One region of the Microbacterium sp. 10L49 genome, then DNA from elsewhere that is predicted to be linked to it. Evidence: riboswitches for the same ligand, from Rfam matches in the RefSeq annotation. Region 1 holds a riboswitch; each other region holds the start of a gene.
What was found. Region 1 has a riboswitch for thiamine pyrophosphate ahead of AC1DCT_RS09080 (ECF transporter S component). Riboswitches for the same ligand answer to the same signal wherever they lie in the genome.
Positions count from the first base shown of each region.

Region 2: it holds a riboswitch for thiamine pyrophosphate, as region 1 does, so the genes downstream of both, thiO (glycine oxidase ThiO) here and AC1DCT_RS09080 (ECF transporter S component) in region 1, are expected to answer to the same signal.
Region 3: it holds a riboswitch for thiamine pyrophosphate, as region 1 does, so the genes downstream of both, thiM (hydroxyethylthiazole kinase) here and AC1DCT_RS09080 (ECF transporter S component) in region 1, are expected to answer to the same signal.

Region 1 covers NZ_JBFTIW010000003.1:248,449-250,640, reverse strand. Annotated here, with positions in the region: gene AC1DCT_RS09085 (D-alanyl-D-alanine carboxypeptidase family protein) at 1-908, opposite strand, end outside; TPP riboswitch at 1,146-1,255, shown strand; gene AC1DCT_RS09080 (ECF transporter S component) at 1,251-1,901, shown strand; gene AC1DCT_RS09075 (ABC transporter ATP-binding protein) at 1,898-2,192, shown strand, end outside.
Region 2 covers NZ_JBFTIW010000004.1:560,646-562,837, reverse strand. Annotated here, with positions in the region: gene thiO (glycine oxidase ThiO) at 52-1,197, opposite strand; TPP riboswitch at 1,191-1,291, opposite strand; gene AC1DCT_RS15605 (DUF6882 domain-containing protein) at 1,385-2,116, shown strand; gene AC1DCT_RS15600 (HupE/UreJ family protein) at 2,142-2,192, shown strand, end outside.
Region 3 covers NZ_JBFTIW010000002.1:9,458-11,649, forward strand. Annotated here, with positions in the region: gene AC1DCT_RS04650 (bifunctional hydroxymethylpyrimidine kinase/phosphomethylpyrimidine kinase) at 1-341, opposite strand, end outside; gene thiM (hydroxyethylthiazole kinase) at 338-1,204, opposite strand; TPP riboswitch at 1,195-1,288, opposite strand; gene AC1DCT_RS04660 (HoxN/HupN/NixA family nickel/cobalt transporter) at 1,345-2,192, opposite strand, start outside.

The sequences.
Region 1 (2,192 bases):
GTGATGCTGGCCATCGGCACCTGCTGCTCGGCCGAGGCGATCGTGCCGATGCCCTCGACGCCCACGGCGGCGCTGCCCGTGGCAGGCCAGGCCGCAGCCGCCGCAGGGGCGGCGGCCGGCTGGAACTCGACCGCGGAGGCGACGGGCTGCACGGCGTTCAGCGGCCAGAGCGCGGTCGTGGCGCCGTACGCCACGATCACGGCGAGCACTCCGACGAACGGCAGCAGCACGCCGGGCCGGACGAGGGTTCGGTGCGGGGCGTCGTCGAGCAATGACCGGGAGGGAGCCGTCGCGGCGGCCGTACCGGCGCCCACCCGGGCCACGTCCACCCAGGTGAGAGCGGCGGTCGGGGTACGGTCGGGGCCGCGGACGAGCCCTGCGGAGGGCAGCGGTCGCACGGGGGCGACGGGGCTCCGGTCGGCATCAGTGCCCGCGGCTGCCTGTGGCACGGAGGCTGGTTCGGTAACGGCGGTCCGACCTGCGCCGATGGCGGGGACGAGGGGCGTCGGCTCGACGATCGGATCCTCCGGCAGCGCGACGGGCGCCGACTCCGACGGTGCGGTCGGTGCCGACAGGGCGGGCGGTGCGATCTCGATGGCCGGATCCTTCTCGGCGACCGCCGACTCGGAGGTCGCAGCCGACCTGGATGGGGCCGCATCCGTCGCTCCTCCGAACAGCGATGCGGAGGGGGTCGACTCGGGTGCGGGGAACAGCGGTGCGGCGGGAGGGACGTCCTGCGCGGGGAACAGCGACGCGGATCCGCTCCGCTCCGGCGTCGTCGAGAACAGTCCAGCCGGCTCGACCGCGGTCTCGTCGATCTCCGTTTCGGTGCCCTCTGCATCGAGTGCGTCGGCGTCGACGATCTCCGGATCGACCTGGGCGGCCCCCGGACCGTCGTCATTGTTCACCCCCCTACCGTATCGGGCGCCCCTGTCAACAGCGGGTATCCTGCGCGTTTATCCTGCGCGTTCGGGCGGTCCGGGAGGCCGGGGCGATCACGACGCGGTCAGGGCGATCCGCCCGCTCGAGACCGCCGCAGGATGACCCTCCGCGGGAACCGAGGGCATCCGGCGACAGCGCAGGGGATGGGCTGCGTCGCACCACGACGAGGCGGTCGCCGCCGGTTCCTCACGGCGCTAGAATGGGCGGATCACCACGGGAGTCCGGCGAGCCGGGCTGAGAGGGAGCGAATCGCGCTTCGACCGTCGAACCTGATCCGGATCATGCCGGCGCAGGGAGGAGTTTCCATGATGCACACATCCGTCCGCGCGTCCGAGACGAACGCAGACAGCACGCAGAGCCGGGGCCCCGGCCGTCCGGGACTCTGGCGCTGGCGCGTCGTCGACATCGTCGTCGCCAGCGTGATCGCCGTCGCATGTGCCGGCGTCTTCCTGCTGTGGGACATCGTCCACGTGGGGCCGAGCGCCCTGCTCACCCCGCTGCTTCCCGGCCTGCAGGAGCTGCTCGCAGGTCCGTGGCTGCTCGCCGGAGTGCTCGGCGGTCTCATCATCCGCAAGCCCGGTGCGGCGCTGTACACCGAGCTCGTCGCCGCGGTGATCGAGTCGCTCGTCGGCAACCAGTGGGGCCCGCTGACGATCGTGTCGGGGCTCGTGCAGGGCCTCGGCGCCGAACTCGTGTTCCTGGTCTTCCTGTACGCCTCGTGGCGGCTGCCCGTCGCGCTGCTCGCGGGAGCCGCCGCCGGTCTCGCCTGCGGCATCAACGACCTGATCCTGTGGTACCCCGGATCCGGGACCCTGTTCATCACGGTCGCGCTGATCTCCGCCACGGTGTCGGGCCTGATCGTCGCGGGCCTCGGCGGGTGGCTCATCACGCGGGGCCTCGCCGCGACGGGCGCCCTCAGCCGCTTCGCCTCCGGGCGTTCCGCGGCTGCGCGGGTGTGAGCGCGGCACGGCCAGGAACGCCCGCGCGGCTCGAAGCGCACGGCTGGGGCTGGCGCTACGCCACCCGGCGTCGCTGGGCGATCCGTCACGCCTCCGTCCAGATCGAGCCGGGGGAGCGCGTGCTGCTGCTCGGCGCTTCCGGATCGGGCAAGTCGACCCTCCTGCAGGGCCTCGGCGGCGTGCTCGGCGGCGCCGACGAGGGCGAGGCCGAGGGAGCGCTGCTCGTCGACGGGGTCCCGGCGGACCGCGCCCGCGGCAGGGTGGGAATGGTGCTTCAGGATCCGGACACGC
Region 2 (2,192 bases), on a different contig from region 1:
CGCGGGGCGCCGAGTGCACGGCGAGGTCCGGGCGCACGACGGACGAGGTGTTCAGGCGACGCTGAGAGCAGAGGCGACGGTGGCATCCGCCACGCCGGTGCCGCCGAAGCGGAACGGATCCAGCGCCGCCGAGAAGGCCGGGGCGACATCTCGCCCTTCGACCAGGTCCGCACCGAGCTCAGCGGCCAACGGCGTCAGCAGCACGCCATGCCGGTCGAACCCGGTGGCGACGACCAGCCCGGGCGCGACACGGCCGAGCAGCGGCACGGCGTCGGGGCTGCCGGGGCGAGCCCGGGCGAGCACCTCGACGACCTCGCACTCCGCGATGCCGGGCAGGATCCGCTCCGCGTCGCGCAGCAGCGCGAGCACTCCACCGGCCTGCACGCCCTCGACGCCGCCCTCGCGCACGGTGGCGCCGAGCACGAGCTCGCCGTCCTCGCGCGGCACGAGGTACACGGCGGAGCCCCGGACCAGTCCGCGGACCGTGTGCGTGAGCAGCGGGCGGATCGCATCCGGCACCCGCAGGCGCAGGATGTCACCCCATACGGGCCGCAGCGGCAGCCGCGGCACTCCGTCGATCAGCGTCGCACCCAGGCCGGCGGCCACGAGCACCTCGTCGGCAACCGCGCGTTCGCCGGATGCCGACCGGATCCCGGTCGCACGTCCGGAGCCGGGCTCGCGTTCGACGGCGGCCACCGCGTCCAGGCGCACCCGCGAGCCGAGCTCGGCGAGCAGCGCGGCAGTGACCAGGCGCGGGTCGACCTGATGATCCTCGGAGACGAGCAGTCCCCCGGACACGGCGGGGGCGAACGCGGGCTCGAGCTCCCGCGCCTCCGATCCGGTGATCCTCCGCACGGCGCCTCCGCGCAGCGTGGCGAGTTCGGCGAGCGTCGCCCGGTCAGCGGCGTCGACGCCGACCGCCAGTGTGGCGGTGCGGCGGTGGCCTGTGCCGAGCCCGGTGCGCTCCTCGAGGGCGGCGACGAAGGCCGGGTACCGCGCCGCCGCCTCTGCCAGCAGCGGATGCAGGGCGTCCTGACCCCAGGCGAGCTCGGTGGTCGGAGCGAGCATCCCGGCGGCGGCGCGGCTCGCCCCCGCCGCCGGGGCAGGGTCGAACACGGTCACCTCGTGCCCGCGTCGAAGCAGTTCGGAAGCGCTGGCGAGGCCGATGATCCCGGCGCCGACGACGATGATGCGCATGGCTGTGCCCTTTCCTACGACGGTATGACCCGTATCAGGTTCAGCGGTCGGCACGTGGCCCTCTCAGCCCCTCTGGGCTCCCGCGGACCCCTCCACCCTAGGGGGTCGTGACGACGGTGATGCACCGATGCCGCCTCCGTGACGGCGCGACTGGCGCATTCATAGGCCTGCGCGGCAGGATGAGGGCATGACGTTCCCCGCCCTCGCGCCCCTCGCCGACCGCGCCGCGCTGTTCGCCGCCCTCCGCCAGGACCAGCTGGTCACCGCGACCGCCGCCCTGGGCGAGCACCGCTGGGACGTCGACCTTGCAGCGGGCACCCTCACCTTCACGTCGGAGACCGATCCGAGCCGCCAGCTCGTCGCGCGGGCATCGCTCGTCGCCACGATCGCCCCGGGACCCCGTTCGCTGATGTGGGCCTGGGCGCACCCGCAGGGCGGATCCGATCCGTCCGTCGCCGGCCTCCGCGACTACGGCACGACCTATTCGATCGATGCGCTGTCCAATCCGGAGCTGCCGTTCCCGGCCGAGATCGACGCGGACCTGGACGGCTGGATCGCCGGCGTCGCGCATCAGGTCGGCGCGATCGCCGAGGAGATCACCGGACGCTCGCCGTACTACTCCGCCCCGGTCGGCAGCGGCACGCGCGCCGTGTTCCTGCTGGACGCAGCCCTTCCGCCGCTCACGGTCGCCGACGCCGTCGTCGCCCTGCCTCGGATCCTGTCCGAGCTGACGCTCTCCGACGCGCGCTCCTCCGTGTGGGATCTGGCCCGGCTCGCCGGCTGGAACATGCAGTGGGCCGATGAGGCGTACTCGGCGGCGGTCGTCAGCGATGCGAGCGGCAGCGCCACGTTCCGCTTCGACGAGTACGCCCGGATCGCGGGCATCGAGTCGCAGCTCGGGCAGGCCCCGCAGGCCTGATCCGGGCGCTGCGAAGCACCCGGAGATGCGTTCGGCCTCGCGCGTCGCGGTGGCCCTCGCCGTCGCCGTCGCCGCG
Region 3 (2,192 bases), on a different contig from region 1:
CCGATGTGGATGCCGTCCACGCGCGCGCCGCGGCGCCGCGCCTCCACGACGGCGTCGAGCCGATCATCGACGACGAGCAGCGCCCGCCCCGCGATGACCTCGGAGAGCTCGACGAGCTGCTCCACGATCGCGGCGTCATCGGCGTCCTTGTCGCGCAGCTGCACGATCCGGACACCGCCCGCCACGGCGGCGTCGACCACGGCGGGCACTCCGCGTGCACCGCTCAGCACGGGGTCCGTGACGAGGTAGAGCGCAAGGTCTTCCGCCGTCAGCCTTCGCCGCGAGGCCGCCTCGCGGGTGCCGGCGGGGCGCGGCGCGGTGGCGACGTCTGCGAGCGTCATGCCGTGGCCTCCGCCGTCTCGATCGCCACGGCCTCGACGTGTGCGCGCGCCGCGAGGGACTCCGGCCGGATCGCCGCGAGCGCGTCGAGCAGGGCGACGGCGAAGGATCCGGGACCGTCGGATCGGGAGGCGGCGTCCTCGGCGGCCAGCGTGTAGACGAGGGTGGCCGCGGAGGCGGCGACCAGAGGGCTGTCGCCGGTCTGCCGCGCAGCCCCGAGGAAGGCGGCCATCACCGCGCCCAGCGCGCAGCCGCCCCCTGTGACACGGGTGAGCAGGGCATCGCCGTTCGCGATCCGGATCTCGTGCTCGGCGTCGACGAGGAGGTCGACGGGGCCCGATACGGCCACCGCCCCGCCGGTGCTCCGGGCCAGTTCGCGGGCTGCGCCACCCGCCGCCTCGGTGCCGTCCAGTGCATCCACGCCGCGTCCGCCCAGGCTGCGGCCGGCGAGGGCGAGGATCTCCGACGCGTTGCCGCGGATGAGGGTGGGACGCAGCGCGAGCAGGTCCTGCGCCAGCGCGGTGCGCACCGGCAGCACGCCGACCGCGACCGGATCCAGCACCCACGGCGTCCCCGCCGTGCGCGCACCGCCGACGGCCTCGAGGCTCGCCGAGCGCTGCTCGGGCGTGGGCGTGCCGAGGTTGACCAGGAGCCCGGACGAGATCGCGGCGAACATGCCGGCCTCGCCCGTGATGTCCACCATCGCGGGAGCCGCGCCGAGCGCGAGCAGCACGTTCGCCGTGAAGCCGGTCACGACCGAATTCGTGATGCACTGCACGAGCGGGGGCTCCGCCCACAGCTGCGTGAGAAGGTCCGCGGCGGATTCCACCGTGGACTCGGACGACAATTCCAGACGCGCGTTCATCGCGACATCCCTTCGCTAGTACGACCTAGATCAGGTTCGACGGGTGTGATCTCAGCCGCGGATGCGGCACCCCGTGTCACTGCGGGCCAGTCTAGCCAGGCGCCTTCGCCTCGCACGCCTCGCGCGCGGCGAAGGCGCGGTCAGTCCAGCGGGGACCGCTCTGCGGACCGCTGTCCGTTCACGACCCCGGCCCACGCTGCGGCGGCCGCCCAGAAGACGATCAGCAGCCCGGTCAGGACGAACCCGAGCGCGTTCAGATCGAGCTCGCCCACGGCGCGCGCGAAGCCACTCGGGTGCGGCAGGCTCCGCAGCGCCACCCCCGCGAGCTCGGCGACGCCGATCACGAGCGCCACGACGATCGACACGCCCGTCACCAGCAGGTCGTAGCGCCGCATCGCCCGCTCGCGTCCGGTCGAGCCCCACGAGTATGCGCGCCGCGACATCGCCCCCTGAGCGGAGTCCAGCAGCGACATGCCCGCGGCGAACAGCACCGGGAGGATCAGGATCATCCACCACGGCACGGCACGGGACGCTGCGGAGCCCGCCAGGGCCAGCAGACCGATCTCCGTCGCCGTGTCGAAGCCCAGACCGAACAGCAGCCCCACGACATACATCCGCGACGGCCGGTCGATCACCGCGTCGAGCCGGCCCACCAGCGCCCATGCGGGACCGCCGTGCCGATGATCGCCGGGCCGGCGACGGCGGCGCAGGGCGAGGATGTTCGCCCCCGCGATGACGAGCAGGAAGACGCCCGACACGACCGGACCGATGACTCCCGTCCAGACCTGCAGCGGCGAGCCCGGATCCGAGATTCCCGCGGCGAGCGCGCCGACACCGAACGCCAGCAGCACGCAGAGGACCGAGACGACGCTCGCGTGACCGAGGGAGAACCACAGACCCACGCCTCGCGCCGGACGCCCGCGCCCGAGGAGCTGCCGCGTCGTGTTGTCGATCGCAGCGATGTGGTCGGCGTCGAACGCATGCCGGA